Regions from separate parts of the Bacillus sp. JK74 genome, predicted to be linked through region 1. Evidence: riboswitches for the same ligand, from Rfam matches in the RefSeq annotation. Region 1 holds a riboswitch; each other region holds the start of a gene.
What was found. Region 1 has a riboswitch for S-adenosylmethionine ahead of ACWJJ5_RS06530 (phosphoadenylyl-sulfate reductase). Riboswitches for the same ligand answer to the same signal wherever they lie in the genome.
Positions count from the first base shown of each region.

Region 2: another riboswitch for S-adenosylmethionine. It lies ahead of metE (5-methyltetrahydropteroyltriglutamate--homocysteine S-methyltransferase); the one in region 1 lies ahead of ACWJJ5_RS06530 (phosphoadenylyl-sulfate reductase).
Region 3: another riboswitch for S-adenosylmethionine. It lies ahead of ACWJJ5_RS08445 (methionine biosynthesis PLP-dependent protein); the one in region 1 lies ahead of ACWJJ5_RS06530 (phosphoadenylyl-sulfate reductase).

Region 1 is NZ_JBSJQB010000002.1:396,621-400,191, forward strand. It holds gene sat (sulfate adenylyltransferase) at 1-128, opposite strand, end outside; gene ACWJJ5_RS06525 (inorganic phosphate transporter) at 177-1,241, opposite strand; gene ACWJJ5_RS06530 (phosphoadenylyl-sulfate reductase) at 1,254-1,955, opposite strand; SAM riboswitch class I at 2,083-2,187, opposite strand; gene pyrE (orotate phosphoribosyltransferase) at 2,289-2,921, opposite strand; gene pyrF (orotidine-5'-phosphate decarboxylase) at 2,918-3,571, opposite strand, start outside.
Region 2 is NZ_JBSJQB010000002.1:671,784-675,354, forward strand. It holds gene ACWJJ5_RS07695 (STAS domain-containing protein) at 1-508, opposite strand, end outside; gene ACWJJ5_RS07700 (S8 family peptidase) at 728-1,687, shown strand; SAM riboswitch class I at 1,827-1,981, shown strand; gene metE (5-methyltetrahydropteroyltriglutamate--homocysteine S-methyltransferase) at 2,065-3,571, shown strand, end outside.
Region 3 is NZ_JBSJQB010000002.1:798,302-801,872, reverse strand. It holds gene ACWJJ5_RS08460 (GNAT family N-acetyltransferase) at 52-483, opposite strand; gene ACWJJ5_RS08455 (YjcG family protein) at 488-1,003, opposite strand; gene ACWJJ5_RS08450 (esterase family protein) at 1,029-1,751, opposite strand; SAM riboswitch class I at 1,926-2,051, shown strand; gene ACWJJ5_RS08445 (methionine biosynthesis PLP-dependent protein) at 2,121-3,242, shown strand; gene metC (cystathionine beta-lyase) at 3,235-3,571, shown strand, end outside.

The sequences.
Region 1 (3,571 bases):
CCGATCCCGATCAGCTCTAAATCAGCGAACGAAATCAAATCAAGCTCAATTTCTTTGTGGACGGATGTAAGATCATACTGCTCATTCACCCGATTAATTAATGTTCCTCCGTGCGGTGCTAAACTCATAATACATGATTCCTCCCAGTTAACAGATAAATAAACTCAGATTAATAGTTAAATGCCCCCGCCTTGTTCATGGACAGAGCGTTTCTCTTTTCGGATGGCTTTCATCAGACTGGCGGCTCCGCCAGCTGCCAAAAGCACGCTGGCCATCATAAAGATGGAATAGTAATCTCCTTTTAACAGCAGGGAGACAAGCAGATACGAAATCGACAGTGACAAAAACGGCGAAACGACCCAAACTTTGAGCATCGTTTTCACGACTTCTTTATGAAAAACGTTCGGCCCGTTTTTGGCCATTCCGATACCGATAATTGATGATGATGTGACTTGCGCCAATGGGACCGGCAGACCGAAGACGGAACTGATAATGACAAGCCCCGCGCCGGTTCCTGAAAGCAGTATGCCTTCTCCGGCTGAAAATCTCGTAATCTTTTTCCCGTTGGTTTCAAGCACTTTACGTCCTAAAAGCAGAGCGCCGAGAGCGACAAAGATGCCTCCGTACAGCGTTCCTTTTGACACGCTGAGTACGCCCGCAGCCACCAAAGGGCCCACCGCATTTGCGACATTGTTCATTCCGGCTGAAAAAGCTTCCCAAAACCCCGCAAAAAGCAGCACAATCCCTAAAATCTTCTGTTTCCGTTTCGAAATGACTCGAATATTCAGAGAACTGAATACCTTCGATACGAGAAAGGTGAAACAGAACGCGACGAACGGTACGAGCACCCAAAAAATCACGATGACCAAAAGATGCTGTAAAAACAATACTTTGTACGCGACGCCGACACCGACAATCGCCCCGACAGTGACCTCACTCGTCGACAGCGGAATGCCGAGCACATTCGCCGTGAATAACGATAGCGCCGCCGCTCCGATTATAATGCAGACAATGGTGAGCGTAATGGTTTGTTCGGGAATGATTCCGCCACTGATCGTCTTAACGACTTCACCGCCGCCGATAACCGCCCCTGACAGGACTCCGGCCGCGCAGATGATCAGCGCATATGTTTTCTTTTTAACGGCGCCGGACCCGTAAGCGACTCCCATTGATGCCGCGGCTCCGCTGGCTCCGATATTCATGGCAAAAAACAGGCAGAATAAAATAGCGGCTAATTCCATCGGGCAGCTCCTTTATTCATGCAGTCCGCATTCGGTTTTCGCCATGCCGTTCCATCTGCCGCTCCGCAAATCTTCCGCGGTAAACGCAGGTGAAGTGCACGGTTCACAGCCGATGCTCGGATACCCCTGATCATGGAGGATATTGTAATCCAGCTCATGCTTGGAAGTATATCTCCAGATGTCTTTCCATGTCCAATGGATCAGCGGGCATACTTTAATCGATTGAAACTTGTCGTCTTTATTCAGGAAATTCGTATTCGCCCGGCTCGGCCCTTGATCCCGGCGAAGGCCGGACAGCCATGCCGGATGCCCTGCGAGTGCTTCTCTTAACGGCAGAATTTTTCTGATGTAGCAGCACTGGTTCGGTTCTCTTTCCCACAGTTTATCTCCGTGAGCCTCGGCCTGTTCCTCAAGAGTAAGGCTGGGCTTTTTCAGGATAATGTTCAGCCCCGGGTAACGTTCTTTCACTTTTTCGATCGTTTCATATGTTTCTTTAAAGTGAAGACCCGTATCGAGAAACACGATTTCCGCGTCTTTCTTTACTTTAGAAATTAAATCGATCAGGACGATGCCCTCAATCCCGAAGCTGCACGCGTAAACAAGCTGGTCTCCGTAGTGGCCGTATGCCCATTTTAAAACGGACAGCGCGCCTTTATAGGAATCGTCTTCCGGAAATGTAATCGCCGGCTCTTCCCATGTGTCATACGTTAGCATTTTTTCTTTCCTCCTCCCGGAGACAATCAAACAGCTGTTGTTCTCTGCCGGTTGTCTTATCCCTCAATCTTTTTTTTATATAAAAAACTTTCAATCCAGCGGAATGAAAGACAGTGACCCGGTATAGCCCTTATCTTCAAAATGCTGTGCATTTTTCTGGATGCGGCACCTTGCAATACACGCAGGTTGCCGGGCGTCATCGGTCCAGTCCCTCAGCCGCTCTTGATAAGCTTTTTAGATTTGTACTAAATTTTAGCACAATTCTAACAGAAGTCAACCCGAGTTTTTTGATAGGAATAATAAAACAGGCCCTGAGGCCTGTTTTTATTGTCGTTATTTTTTAAACCAATCTTTTGACTCGGGATTCAGTTTCCATGATTTCAGTTTTTCAATGTCAGCTGAATGAATCGTTCCGTTTTCAAGCGCGACTTCAATCAGCGTGTCATAATCTGTTAACGAGTAATAAGGAAGACCCGCTTTTTTAAAGGCTTCTTTTGCTTTCGGCAGTCCGTATGTAAAAATGGAAATGACGCCGAGGACTTCCGCGCCCTCTCTTTGAAGGGCCGCCGCAGCTTCAAGCACGCTGCCTCCGGTAGAAATCAAGTCTTCAATCACGACTGTTTTTTGTCCTTTCTTAATGGCGCCTTCTATTTGATTTCCTTTGCCGTGCGCTTTCGGTTTGCTTCTGACGTAGCACATCGGCGCGCCTGTACGGTCTGCGAGAAGCGCAGCATGCGGAATGCCCGCCGTTGCAGTGCCCGCGATCATCTCCGCCTCGGGGAAATGCTCCTTCAGCAGTTTGCCGAGCCCGTCCGCCACATCATTTCTCACTTTTGGATACGACAATGTCAGACGGTTGTCACAATAGATCGGTGATAAAATGCCGCTCGCCCACGTAAACGGCTCATTCGGACGTAAAAAGACAGCTTCAATGTGTAATAGATGTTTTGCGATAGCCTGTTTCATCGGCGAACGCCCTCCCATTCCAGTTTAATTGCTTCATATGCTTTAACGGGGTTTTCCGCTTTTGTAATTGAGCGGCCCACGACGATGGCTGACGAACCGTTTTCTTTCGCAAATGACGGAGTCGCCGTCCGGACTTGATCGTCAGCTGCGTCACTGGCCGTGCGGATGCCCGGCGTGACTGTCAGAAATGAAGGCCGGACCGCTTCATAAATGGCTTTTGTTTCATGGACCGAACATACCACTCCGTCCAGCCCGCACTCTTCCGCCATTTTGCCGTAGTGCACAACCGTTTCTAACAGCGGCTTTTGCAGCAGAAGCTCTTCCTTCGCCACCTGCTCTGAAGTGCTGGTCAGCTGAGTCACCGCGATTAAAGACGGGCGTTTTCTGCCTGCCGGCGTGCCTTCTTCAAGCCCCTCAAGGGCCGCGCGCATCATGCGTGCGCCCCCTGCCGCATGCACATTGACGAGATCAACGCCGAGGCGGGCCAGCCGCTTCATCGCTTTATTGACCGTAGTCGGGATATCATGAAGCTTTAAATCTAAAAATATATCACAGTTCCGCTCTTTTAATTGGTGAATGATGGCGGGGCCTTCCTGATAAAAAAGTTCCATCCCCGTTTTGACAAAAAGCCTTTCCTTTTCAAACAAGTC
Region 2 (3,571 bases), 280 kb from region 1:
TGATAACCGGCGAGCTTAACTCCAAAATCATTTCTCTTTGCGCATTCAGCTGCATTTTTGAGTTATGCTCAGCATGATCGACAAACGTGTAAATCGTAAAATCAAATACTTGTGCAATTAAATTCTCCCATTTCTTCCTTTCTCCCTGAGCAAACGAAGATTCATGTTTATCGGCAAACGCATCATAATAACTGATGTATAGTCTCCGGTTTCTCATGAATTCACGGACCACATACTGGACGGGAGTATCCAGATGCTTCTGGTCTTTCGCAAGCTCAATCACCCACCGCTCGAACTCTTCTAAAAATTCTTTTTCCGGCATGATATACATTTTATTAATATGCCGGTAAAATTCTTTATCCTGCTCCGTCAGTTCTTCTGTGATGACGGGATTTGTCAAAGAATAAATCGAATTAGGATCCGAATCTTCCATCGTTTCGATCCACTCTTTCGCAATTTGATCCACTTGTTCTGAAAAATAGCTGTATAATGCTTCACTTATCTTCATATCTCTTCTCCTTTCCCATTTCCAATTATAGCGTCAGCGGGTCATGAATGAAAATGAAAGCTGTTAAACTATCCATTTATTTGAAATTTTTTAGTACGATAGATTACGCCTTTTTTATGAAAATGCTTCAAATGACTCTTTCCGGCCGGCATGCTCTGCCATAAAATAGTAGCAACACCCTTGTATCCACTCGCAAGCATAAAAAAGGAGGGCTTTTTTATGAATGGTGAAATGCATTTGATTCCTTATGTCACGGATGAACAGATCATGGATGTGAACGAGCTTCCTGAGGGGATTAAAGTGATTAAGGCGCCAGAGTTGTGGGCAAAAGGGTTTAAAGGCAAGGATATTAAAATCGCGGTGCTTGACACAGGCTGCGACATCAATCATCCTGATTTGAAAGACCGGATTGTCGGCGGGAAAAACTTCACCGATGATGACGGAGGCAAAGAAGACGTGATTTCCGATTACAACGGACACGGGACACACGTTTCCGGAACGATTGCCGCCAATGATTCAAACGGCGGAATTTCGGGTGTCGCGCCGGAAGCAAGCCTTTTAATCGTTAAAGTTCTCGGCGGTCAAAACGGCAGCGGCAAATACGAATGGATCATTAACGGCATCAACTACGCCGTTGAACAAAAGGCGGACATTATTTCCATGTCACTCGGCGGGCCGAACGATGTGCCTGAATTGAAAGAAGCCGTCACAAATGCGGTAAACAGCGGTGTTCTGGTCGTTTGCGCGGCAGGAAACGAAGGCGACGGAGACGAGCGTACAGAGGAACTGTCATATCCGGCCGCTTACAACGAAGTAATCGCAGTCGGATCAGTCTCAATCGCCCGTAAATCGTCTGAATTTTCAAACGCTAATAAAGAGATTGACCTGGTGGCTCCGGGAGAAAATATTCTCTCCACCCTTCCCAACCATAAATACGGGAAGCTGACGGGCACTTCAATGGCCGCCCCGCATGTGAGCGGTGCGCTTGCCTTAATAAAAGGGCTTGAACAGGACGCGTTTCAGCGGACGCTTTCTGAGGCTGAAGTCTACGCCCAGCTCGTGCGGCGGACCCTTCCTTTGGACATCGCCAAAACATTGGCCGGGAACGGATTTCTGTATTTAGACGCACCTGAAGTGCTGATGGAAAGAGCCGAACAGGCACAGCTGCTGTCTTTCTGATATTTTTCTCGTATAATGATTGATCAGTTTGTCACATCACCAATTTTTAAATTGTGAGATTTTCTATTGACAGTGATCTGAATAAGCTGATAAGATAACCAACAAATGATGTAACTTTTCAAAAAAATTGAAATACTTTCTCTTATCGAGAGTTGGGCGAGGGATTGGCCTTTTGACCCCAACAGCAACCGACCGTAATTCCATTGTGAAATGGGGCGCGTGATTTTTGCGCCGAGACAATTGTCTCATAAGGCACGGTGCTAATTCCATCAGACGTGATCTGAGAGATAAGAGAGGCTTGCATTTTGAAGTTAAAGCCTCTTTCTCTCATGAGAAAGAGGCTTTTTTGTTACATCTCACTTAAAGGAGGAGACTTAATGACAACAATCAAAACTTCGAACCTCGGTTTTCCGAGAATCGGCTTGAACAGAGAATGGAAAAAAGCACTTGAGGCTTATTGGAAAGGAAACACTGATAAAGAAACGTTTCTTAAAGAGCTTGACGGCTTATTCTTATCAGCTGTCAAAACCCAGCTTGACCAACATATCGATATCGTGCCGGTCTCTGATTTCACCCATTATGACCATGTGCTTGATACCGCCGTCAGCTTTAACTGGATTCCGGAGAGATTCCGCAGCATCACGGATCCCGTTGATACATACTTTGCGATTGCCCGCGGTGTAAAAGACGCCGTTTCCAGTGAAATGACGAAATGGTTCAATACCAACTACCATTACATCGTTCCTGAATATGACGAAAGTATTGAATTCCGTCTGACGAGAAATAAACAGCTTGATGACTACCGCCGGATCAAAGAAGAATTCGGAGCGGAAACGAAACCTGTCATCGTCGGTCCGTATACATTCGTCACGCTTGCGAAAGGATACGAAGAATCAGAAGCGAAAGCGATTCAAAAACGCCTTGTTCCTCTTTATGTGCAGCTTCTGAAAGAACTTGAAGCAGAAGGCGTCAAATGGGTTCAGATTGATGAGCCTGCCCTTGTGACAGCTTCTTCTGAAGATGTCCGCGCCGCCAAAGACCTCTATGAAGCGATCACAAAAGAGCTTTCAGGACTGAATGTCCTCCTGCAGACATACTTCGATTCGGTTGATGCATATGAAGAACTCGTTTCTTATCCTGTACAAGGAATCGGACTTGATTTCGTGCATGATAAAGGCAGAAACCTTGAGCAATTGAAAAAGCACGGCTTCCCGAAAGATAAAGTGCTGGCAGCCGGTGTGGTCGACGGCCGGAACATTTGGAAAATCGATGTTGAAGAACGCCTTGATGCAGCTTTGGATATCCTCAGCCACGCTGATGTTGAGGAGTTATGGATTCAGCCTTCAAGCAGTCTTCTGCACGTGCCGGTGGCGAAACACCCTGACGAGCATCTTGAAAAGGATTTGCTGAACGGCCTGTCATACGCTAAAGAAAAACTGGCGGAACTCGGCGTCTTAAAAGAAGGGCTTCTGTCCGGCAAAGCGGCCGTCAATGAGCAGATCGAAGAATCAAAAGCGGCACTTAAGGCTTTAAAAGCATTCGCAACAGGAGCGAACTCAGCTCAAAAAGAAGAGCTGAATCAGCTGACGGAAAAAGACTTCTCCCGTCCGGCAAGCTTTGAAGAACGATTGGCGCTGCAGAATGAATCACTCGGTCTTCCTCTTCTGCCGACGACGACAATCGGAAGCTTCCCTCAATCTGCCGAGGTGCGGAGCGCACGGCAAAAATGGCGGAAAAAAGATTGGACGGATGAACAGTACCAAGCCTTTATTAATGCGGAAACGAAGCGCTGGGTTGACATTCAGGAAGAAATCGGCTTAGACGTGCTCGTTCACGGAGAATTTGAGCGGACGGATATGGTCGAATACTTCGGTGAAAAACTGG
Region 3 (3,571 bases), 400 kb from region 1:
GATTTTCATAAAAAAAGCACTCCTGCCATATCAACAGGAGTGCTTTTGATTTTATTGTTTGTATTCCTTTATCATTTCCAGATGGGGGATGCCCGCATCGAGAAATTCTTCGCCGGATGTGACGCGGTATCCTTGTTTTTCGTAAAACGGAACCGCCTGCGTCTGCGCATGTAAGATAAAGCTGCCGGCGCCCTTGGCTGCAGCCGCTTTTTCAAGCGCCTGCATCATGATGGCCCCGACGCCTAAAGAACGATGGCTTTTCATTACGCAGATGCGCTCTAATTTTCCATGCCCGTCTTTCAAGCGCCATCTGCCGGCTCCGACCGGCTGGCCGCCGTCATATATGACTATATGCTCTGACGTGTCTTCGAATTGATCAATTTCCTCTTCTTCCGGAACATGCTGTTCTTTCACAAAGACCTCTTTTCTGACGAAAAAAGCGTCGTTCAGCTGTTTTTCAGTTTTTGCGATGATGGATTCCAAGCAGTTATTCTCCTCCGCCTAATAAAAATGTTTCGTACACAGTCCATGAGCCGTTATCCAGCTGATAGAGCAGGTGAAAACGGTCGATGACTTCTTCGTGGGAAATGTCCTGCATTTTCAGCTGTCCGAGTACGTCGGAATGTTCATCTGACGACAGCTTCTGGCCGACCGTGACATGCGGAACGAAGCTGTATTCCGGCTCGCCGGATAATGCTCCTGAGTAGCATTTCTCACTCAGAGATTTTAATTCCTCCGTCGGCTCTGCTTTCATATATATCACATTATTCACAGGAGAAAACGAGCTGTATTTTGTAATTTTCAGAACGAGCGGATGCGACTCTTTCGCCGTCTGTCTCAGCTGTGATACGACCTGCTCGATTTCCTGTTCTGTCGCTTCAAACGGATCTCTTACCGTCAGATGCGGCGGAATGAGCGCGTAGCTCGGGTCGTAGCGTTTCCGGTACGAATTGGCGAGATCCTGTAATTTTTTTGATGGAAATAAAACAATACCGTATTTCATGAAAGTTCCCTCCTTAAATGAATGGTTACAGCATTTTTTTCAGCGCCGGCGTGATGAGCGGCTGCCAATAGGTCCATTTATGATCCCCGTCGAAGGTTTCATACGTGTATTCGGACTGTTTGCTTTCCAGCAGCTGTTTGAGCTCTTCGTTCGGCGCGGTGAAATCAAGAACCTGACCGTCCGTCGTGTGGACGCCGGTTTCTTTTTCTCCGATTTGATGATAAACGGAAATCTGTTTGAGATCCTCCGACTGCCGGACGGCATCCAGCACGTGCCCGTCAACATACGGAGACTGCATGATGACGTTTCCAAACATATTCGGATAGTCAATCGCCGTCATGAGCGAAACGGTTCCGCCGAGGGAATCCCCGATCATGGTGCGGCCGTATCCGACTTGATAAGTCGGGTATTCTTTGTCGATAAAAGGAACGAGCTCATTGGCGATAAACCGCTTATATGAGGCGAACTTAGAGCCTTCTGGATGGTATGTGTTTCTTCGCTCCCGCACATTTTTATAAGGGACGCCGATAATGATGCAGCGGTCAATTTCCCCTTTTGACATAAGCTCTTCCGCCTGACGCCCGATTCTCCCTAATCTGAAATAATCATGGCCGTCCTGAGCGATGACCGTATGATATTTATACAGGGGGGAGAAGGTGGCGGGCAGGTAGACCAAAACGGTCATTTCCTCTTCAAGCTCATGGGAGAAAAGTGTTTTCTCATGAATGATTCCGTTTTTTGATGCCACTTCGCATTCCTCCAGGCCGCTTCTTGTCTTGATGGTTTTTTCCTATTGTACCATGAATTATTAGAAATTTCTTTCTTCAGATGCACTTCTTGCGAGAGTTCAGATAAATAAAAAGTTGTTGAAATCCATTTTATAGTGCGTTAATATAGAACAATCAGAAAATACAAAACAATATTCTTATCACGAGAGGTGGAGGGACTGGCCCTTTGAAACCTCAGCAACCGGTTTGCTTTGCCGCGGGAAGGCAAAGTGCCAAGGTGCTAAATCCAGCAAGCGATTCACATGCTTGGAAGATAAGAGGAAGAGAAAAGCTCCTTCTTCTTATGAAGAGGGGGCTTTTTTATTTTTGAAAAAGGATGGTGCTTACTGATGACGCAGCATGTTGAAACAAAATTAGCCCAAATTGGAAATAGAAGCGAAGAAGCAACGGGAACGGTCAGTCCGCCGATTTATCTGTCCACCGCTTACCGCCATAGAGGAATAGGAGAATCTACAGGTTTTGATTACGTGCGCACGAAAAACCCGACACGCCAGCTCGTCGAAGACGCCATCGCCGTGTTGGAAAACGGTGCGAGAGGATTTGCTTTCAGCTCGGGAATGGCAGCCATTCAAACCATTATGGCTTTATTTAAAAGCGGGGATGAATTGATTGTATCCTCCGATTTATACGGAGGCACGTACCGTTTGTTTGAAAACGAATGGAGAAAATACGGCTTAAGCTTTATTTATGATGATTTCAGCGATGAAGACTGTTTACGCTCCAAAATAACGGAAAACACGAAAGCGGTATTTGTTGAAACGCCGACAAACCCGTTAATGCAGGAGGCGGACATTGAAAAAATCGCCCGGATTACGAAAGAAGCCGGCCTGCTTTTAATTGTGGATAATACGTTTTATACCCCGGTGCTCCAGCGCCCGCTTGAACTGGGAGCGGACATCGTCATTCACAGCGCCACAAAATATTTAGCGGGGCACAATGACCTCCTTGCCGGTCTGGCTGTCGTTAAGGATGAAGAGCTCGGCGACATCATGTTTAATCACCAAAATGCGATCGGCGCCGTTCTCCCGCCGTTTGATTCGTGGCTTTTAATGAGAGGGATGAAAACACTCGGACTCAGAATGCGCCGTCATGAAGAAAACGCCCGTGAACTTGCAGAATTTTTAGAACAGGAAGAGGAAATCGCCGACGTGTTATATCCCGGAAAAGGCGGGATGCTGTCTTTCCGGCTGCAAAAAGAGGAATGGGTCAATCCGTTTTTAAAGGCGCTGAAAACGATCTGTTTCGCAGAAAGTCTCGGCGGGGTGGAAAGCTTTATTACATACCCCGCGACACAGACGCACATGGACATTCCGGAAGATATCCGTATCGCAAACGGCGTCTGCAACCGCCTGCTGCGTTTTTCAGTGGGCATTGAACATGCAGAAGATTTGAAGCGGGATGTAAAGCAGGCATTACAGCAAGTAAAAGAGGGGGCCGTGTCATATGAGTAATCACAATTGGACGCTGGAAACCCAGCTCGTGCACAATCCATTTAAAACAGACGGAGCCACCGGAGCCGTCAGCGTGCCGATCCAGCATGCTTCCACATTCCATCAGTCTTCATTTGAAGAATTCGGGACATATGATTACAGCCGCTCCGGCACACCGACAAGAACAGCGCTTGAAGAAACGATCGCAGGTCTTGAAGGCGGAACGAGAGGTTTTGCTTTCAGCTCCGGTATGGCGGCGATTTCGACGGCATTTCTGCTCTTATCCCAAGGCGACCATGTTCTCGTCACGGAGGATGTGTACGGCGGAACATTCCGCATGGTGACTGAGG